One region of the Rhodococcus sp. 077-4 genome, then DNA from elsewhere that is predicted to be linked to it. Evidence: predicted binding sites of a transcription regulator. Region 1 holds the regulator's gene; the other holds the start of a gene.
What was found. Region 1 encodes HspR, which represses chaperone genes until heat shock. Its sites were predicted from a motif close to ANNTGAGTNNNNNNNACTCANNT; they were not measured.
Positions count from the first base shown of each region.

Region 2: clpB (ATP-dependent chaperone ClpB) is a predicted target of HspR. The motif match lies at 1,422-1,444, and genes of this name have one in related genera.

Region 1 is NZ_JAJPWC010000003.1:429,117-432,529, reverse strand. It holds gene dnaK (molecular chaperone DnaK) at 1-103, shown strand, start outside; gene grpE (nucleotide exchange factor GrpE) at 100-744, shown strand; gene dnaJ (molecular chaperone DnaJ) at 776-1,951, shown strand; gene ACNEOT_RS18420 (heat shock protein transcriptional repressor HspR) at 1,951-2,367, shown strand; gene ACNEOT_RS18415 (FAD-binding oxidoreductase) at 2,788-3,413, shown strand, end outside.
Region 2 is NZ_JAJPWC010000001.1:1,259,766-1,263,178, forward strand. It holds gene ACNEOT_RS06125 (hypothetical protein) at 1-84, shown strand, start outside; gene ACNEOT_RS06130 (globin domain-containing protein) at 107-1,270, opposite strand; gene clpB (ATP-dependent chaperone ClpB) at 1,501-3,413, shown strand, end outside.

The DNA.
Region 1 (3,413 bases):
CAAGGAGCAGGGCGGCGCAGAGGGTGGCGCGCAGGCCGCTGACGACGGTGTCGTCGACGCAGAGGTTGTCGACGAGCCGGCCGACGACACGGACAAGAAGTGACGTCGGACAACACCGAGCAGGAACCGGTCACTTTCGTGGACAAGCGAAAGATCGATCCCGAGACCGGTGAAGTACGGGAAGGTGACGCAGTTCCGGAGCCCCTCGCGGGCACCGGCACTGCTCCCCAGCCCGGCTCGGTGGACGAAGGGACCGACTCGGTCGTCGACGACGGCGAGGTAGTGGAGGATCCGCGCGACACGCAGGTTGCAGAGCTCACCGCAGATCTGCAGCGTGTCTCGGCGGAGTACGCCAACTACCGGCGTCGCACCGACCGGGAGAAGCAGACCGGAGCGGAGAACGCGAAGGCGTCCGTCGTCTCGCAGCTGCTTCCGGTTCTCGACGATCTCGAGCGAGCTCGCCAGCACGGCGACCTCGAAACCGGCCCGCTCAAGGCTGTGGCAGACAAGTTGTCAGGGGTGTTCTCGAACATCGGCCTGACCACTTTCGGAGCCGAGGGCGACGCCTTCGACCCGGCCATCCACGAGGCCGTCTCCCATGAGGGAGACGGCAGCAGCCCCGTTGTCGGGACGCTGATGCGCAAGGGCTACATGCTCGGCGAGCGCGTCCTGCGTACCGCGATGGTCGGTGTCGTCGATGATGCAGCACAGGAATCGGATGCACCTGCGTCCGACGAGCAGTAAACAGAAATAGCGCGAGAGGAGGAAACGCCCGGTGAGCCAGCGGGAGTGGATCGAGAAGGACTTCTACAAGGAGCTGGGCGTTTCCTCCAGCGCGACTGCAGAAGAGATCAAGAAGGCGTACCGAAAGTTGGCGCGGGACAACCATCCCGACGCCAATCCCGGTAACGCCTCGGCCGAGAACAAGTTCAAGGCGGTCAGTGAGGCGCATGCCGTCCTCGCGGACCCGGCCAAGCGCAAGGAATACGACGAGGCCCGACGGCTCTTCGCCTCGGGCGGCTTCGGTAGCCGCGGCGGCGGTGGATTCTCGCCCGGCGCAGGTGGATTCGGCGGCGGTGGACAGACTTTCGACGTCGGCGACATCTTCGGTCAGGGCGGCGGCGACGGTGGAATCGGCGACCTCTTCGGTGGCCTGTTCAACCGCGGCGGTGCGCAGCAGCGTCCGCAGAGCAACCGGCCCCGACGCGGCAGCGACGTCGAAACCGAGACCTCGCTGCAGTTCCGTGAAGCGGCGCAGGGCGTGACGGTCCCCCTGAAGTTGACCAGTCCGTCCTCGTGCACCACCTGCCACGGCAGCGGCGCGAAGCCAGGAACCAGCCCGCGCGTGTGCCCCAAGTGCAACGGCCAAGGCGTCGTCAACAGAAACCAAGGCGCGTTCGGCTTCAGCGAGCCGTGCGACGACTGCCGCGGCACCGGATCCATCATCGACGACCCGTGCGTCGACTGCCGCGGAACCGGAGTGCAGAACCGCACCCGCACCATCACCGTGCGCGTCCCGGCCGGCATCAGCGACGGTCAGAAGGTACGACTCGCCGGTCAAGGTGAAGCCGGACTGCGCGGAGCACCGTCCGGCGATCTGTTCGTGACGGTACGGGTCAAGCCCGACAAGGTGTTCGGCCGCTCGGGCGACGACCTGACGGTGACCGTTCCGGTGAGCTACGGCGAACTGGTGCTCGGTGCCACGCTGTCGGTACCCACACTCGAAGGCCGCGTCGGAGTGAAGGTTCCGCCCGGGACCGTCGACGGGCGAGTGCTGCGCGTGCGTGGACGCGGCATCCCGAAGAAGTCCGGTACCGGTGATCTGATGGTGACCGTCAAAGTTGCCGTCCCGCAGAAACTGGACGATGCTGCTACCGACGCTCTGAAGAACTATCTGGAAGCCGAGAAGGCCAGCGGATTCGACCCGCGGGCCGGGTGGGCAGGTGTGTGATGTCGGTCCCTCCCGAGGGAGGATCTGCGAAAGCCGGTGACGGACAAGCTGATCCCGACGCGCAGGTCTTCGTGATCTCCGTCGCGGCTCAGCTTGCGGGAATGCACGCGCAGACGCTGCGTACCTACGACCGGCTCGGATTGGTCACCCCGCTTCGCACCACCGGAGGCGGTCGACGCTACTCGGCGCGTGACGTTGCGCTGCTTCGTGAGGTACAGCGACTCTCGCAGGACGAGGGCGTCAACCTCGCGGGCATCAAGCGCATCATCGAACTCACCAATCAGGTCGAGGCACTGCAGGCTCGGATTTCAGAGCTGGCTCAGGATTTGGCCAACGTTCACGCCAGCTATCGCCGCGACCTGGTGCCGATCCAACGCAATGCCCTGGTGGTCTGGAAGCCGCGCCACCAGCGCTAGGTCTCGGTTCTCCCGCTCACCTCCCGCAAACGCGCGCGCATTTGTCAGGTGCGCGCGTTCTCGCCGGTCATTCGGTCACTATTCCGCGCGCGTTCAGCAAACGCGCGCGCGTTTGCAGCGCCGGGTAGCGCTGCGGTGGCGAACCTGCGCCGGGCTGGGCCACCAGGGTCGAGTCGGGCCGGCAGTGCTCAGCTGCGGGTCTCTCCCGCTCACCTCCCGCAAACGCGCGCGCATTTGTCAGGTGCGCGCAGACTCGCCGGCGATTGGGTCACTGTTCCGCGCGCGTTCAGCAAACGCGCGCGCGTTTGCGGCCTCGACCGGGGCCACGGTGGCGAACCGCGCGCGCGTTTGCGGCGTCGGGCCGGGCGAACCTCGCGCGCGTTTGCGAGACACCTGGCACCGGCCCCTATTCTGGTCCGCATGCAGGCGTGGAATTCGACAGTCGTTCAGTACCATCGCCTCCGGAACGACCTCGCGGTGATCAGGCTCGAGGGCGACGCGGTGCCGTTCCAGGCAGGCCAGTCGGTGGCGGTCACGGTTCCCCAGAACGCTTCGCTGACGCGGCGATACTCACCCGCGCTGCCGCCTTCCCGAGACGGCAAGCTCGAGTTCCATGTTCGAGCCGTTCCGGCGGGCTGGGTGAGTGGCTCGATCGTCAACGAGACGCGGCCCGGCGATGTGTGGCAGATCAGTGATCCGCGGGGCGAGCTGCATGTCGACGATTCGGGTCGCGACGTCGTGATGATTGCAGGCGGTACCGGCCTTGCCCCACTGCGCGCGATTCTGCTGGATCTCACGCGCCGGGAGCAGCCGCCGAACGTGACGCTGTTCGTCGGCGGTAAATCGCCTCGCGACCTGTATGCAGGCGACATGCTGTGGTTGATGGCGGCCGAGCTGCCGTGGCTGACGGTGGTACCCGTCGTCGACCAGTTGCACGAGCCGTGGGCGTCGGATCGATGGAACGACCGCATCCATGCCGAAATCGGTTCGAGCACAAACTTTTTCGAGCCCGAGCATTGCTGGGAGGGCAGTGTGGCAGACGTCGT
Region 2 (3,413 bases), on a different contig from region 1:
CGGCTCATCACCGAGACCTGGACTCCGCGACTGGTGACCGGCGGGGTCGTCGAAGACATGCCACCGAAATCGCTGTCCACCTGATTGCCCTGCAGCGCAGAGTGATTCAGAACGGATCGTGCTGAATGTGCTCCAATGGCGTCCCCACCTTGCGGAGGGCGTAGACCGTCGTGCGAACCATCGACGGCGACCCGCAGATCTGAATCTGTCGATCGGCCCATGAGCCGAATCGGGTCACCACCTTGCCCACCGCACCGTGCAGACGGTGGTGCATGCCCCACGGAAGCTCGCGCGGCTGACCGGAATACCACCACGGGTTCTCGAGTTCCTCGGTCACCGGAACGACCGTGAGCCACGGGTTCGACAGCGACAACTGCCAGAGGGTGTCCAAATCGTAGAGGTCGCAGGGATACGTCCCGCTGACGAACAGATGCACTCGCGGATTGTTGCTGCGCTGCGCCATCTCCATGACCTGTGCCCGCAGTGGGGCCAATCCGGTGCCTCCAGCGATCATCAGCACGTCCTCGCGAATTGCGCGATCGACATGCATTCCGCCCAGCGGCGGACTGATGGACCAGCGATCACCGACCGCGGTCTCGGTCACCATCGCCGGCGACACCCAGCCCCCGGAGACGCGTCGAACATGGAACTCGATCTCCCCGTATGGGTTGCTCGGGATGGCCGGGGACAGATATCGCCACAGCTTGGGTCGCTGCGGAATCTGCACGCTGACGTACTGCCCGGGAAAGTACGGGATCTCGCCGTCGGTCTTGAGTCGCACCACCGCGAGATCGTCGAGAACCCGCTGATGTTCGACGACGGTGGCGCTCCAGAACGGCGGTAGTTCGTCGTTGTCCGCTGCGGTGGCCATTGCATCGCTGACCACCGTGAGAGCGTCGGTCCAGGCCTTCTCGACCTCGTCGGTCCACACCTCGTTACCGGCGAAGGCCCGGAACGCGCTGATCAAAGCCGAGCTACCTGCGCGGAAGTGTGCGCCCGAGATTCCGTGCTTGCGGTGGTCCCGGCCGAGTTGCTCGAGGAACGGCTCGACGCGGTCGGTGTCGTCGAGATGCTCGAAGACGTAGCCGAGTGCCAGGACGAAGTGCTCGCGCAACGCGTCCATCGACGCGGGGAACAGGGCGCGGAAGTCCGGATACTCGGCGAAGAGGTGGGCGTAGAAAGACCTGGACAGCCGTGCCGGACCGAATTCGGCGGCCACGACAGACTTGAATCCGGTGCGAACCAGGGAGATCGTGCGTGCGTCGAGCATCGATCCACCTCCGCCCACCGATTGCCCCCACCGTTCACTGCTGTCGACCGTCACCAAAGTAGACCGATCGAGGGTATCGCGCACGTGGGGCTTCGCCCCCGTGCGCGTTTTGCGTACTTCTGGCTACGCAAAACGCGCACGACGAAATCAGGGTTGAGCGGAACAGACTCAACTTGTCTATGGTTGTACCCAGCGACAAGCAAGAACCGATCCGAGAAAGAAGGTGACCGGTGGACAGTTTCACTCCCACCACGAAGTCGCAGGCAGCACTGTCGTCTGCTCTGCAGGCCGCATCCGCGGCCGGCAACCCGGATATCCGTCCGGCACATTTGTTGGTGGCGTTGCTCGATCAGACCGACGGCATCGCCACACCCTTGCTGAAGGCCGTCGGCGTCGACCCAGCAACGGTGCGTCGAGAAGCGCAGAACCTGGTCGACCGCCTGCCCTCGGCATCCGGCTCGACCACCACTCCGCAACTCGGCCGTGAAACCCTCGCCGCGATCACAACAGCACAGCACCTGGCCACCGAACTTGACGACGAGTTCGTCTCCACCGAACACATCATGGTGGGCCTGGCGACAGGAAGCGACGACGTCGCCAAGCTGTTGAGCGGCCACGGAGCCGGACCCAACGAGCTGCGCGACGCCTTCCAGGCCGTTCGTGGCAGCGCCCGGGTCACCAGCGCAGATCCCGAGAACACCTACCAGGCGTTGGAGAAGTACAGCACCGACCTGACCGCGCTGGCCCGAGAGGGCAAGCTCGATCCCGTCATCGGCCGCGACACCGAGATCAGGCGCGTCGTGCAGGTTCTGTCGCGACGCACCAAGAACAACCCGGTGCTCATCGGCGAACCCGGCGTCGGCAAGACGGCCATCGTCGAAGGGCTTGCGCAGCGCGTCATCGCTGGCGATGTTCCCGAGAGCCTGCGGGGGAAGACCGTCGTCTCCCTCGACCTCGGTTCGATGGTCGCGGGCGCGAAGTTCCGTGGTGAATTCGAGGAGCGGCTCAAGGCCGTACTCGACGACATCAAGAACTCCGCGGGCCAGGTCATCACGTTCATCGACGAGCTGCACACGATTGTCGGAGCAGGTGCAACCGGTGAATCGGCGATGGACGCGGGCAACATGATCAAGCCGATGCTCGCCCGCGGCGAACTGCGACTCGTCGGTGCGACGACTCTCGAGGAGTACCGCAAGTACATCGAGAAGGACGCCGCCCTCGAACGCCGCTTCCAGCAGGTCTACGTCGGTGAGCCGTCGGTCGAGGACACCGTCGGCATCCTGCGCGGACTCAAGGAACGCTACGAGGTGCACCACGGCGTCCGGATCACGGACTCTGCTCTGGTCGCCGCGGCAACCCTGAGTGACCGGTACATCACGGCCCGGTTCCTGCCCGACAAGGCGATCGACCTCGTCGACGAGGCTGCATCGCGTCTGCGTATGGAGATCGACTCGCGCCCCGTCGAGATCGACGAGGTCGAACGCGCCGTGCGTCGCCTCGAGATCGAGGAGATGGCCCTGGCGAAGGAGACCGACGACGCGTCGAAGGCCCGGCTCGACAAGCTTCGCCAGGAACTGGCCGATCTACAGGAGAAGCTGGCCGGACTGAGCACGCGCTGGCAGAACGAGAAGAACGCCATCGACTCGGTGCGGGTACTGAAGGAGGAGCTCGAGAACCTGCGCGGTGAGTCCGACCGCGCCGAACGCGACGGCGATCTGGGCAAGGCCGCAGAGCTTCGCTACGGACGCATCCCGACTCTGGAAAAGGAGCTCGCCGCCAAGACGGAGGCCTCACCCGCCCAGGGCGACGTGATGCTCAAGGAAGAGGTGGGCCCGGACGACGTCGCCGACGTCGTTGCAGCCTGGACCGGAATTCCCGCGGGCCGAATGCTCGAGGGCGAAACCGCCAAACTGCTCCGCATGGAAGACGAACTGGGTAAGCGAGTCGTCGGGCAGAAGGACGCAGTACAAGCGGTGTCCGACGCCGTCCGACGCTCCCGCGCCGGGGTGGCCGACCCAAACCGTCCGACGGGCTCGTTCCTGTTCCTCGGACCCACCGGTGTCGGCAAGACCGAGCTGGCAAAAGCGTTGGCGGAGTTCCTCTTCGACGACGAACGCGCGATGGTGCGCATCGACATGAGCGA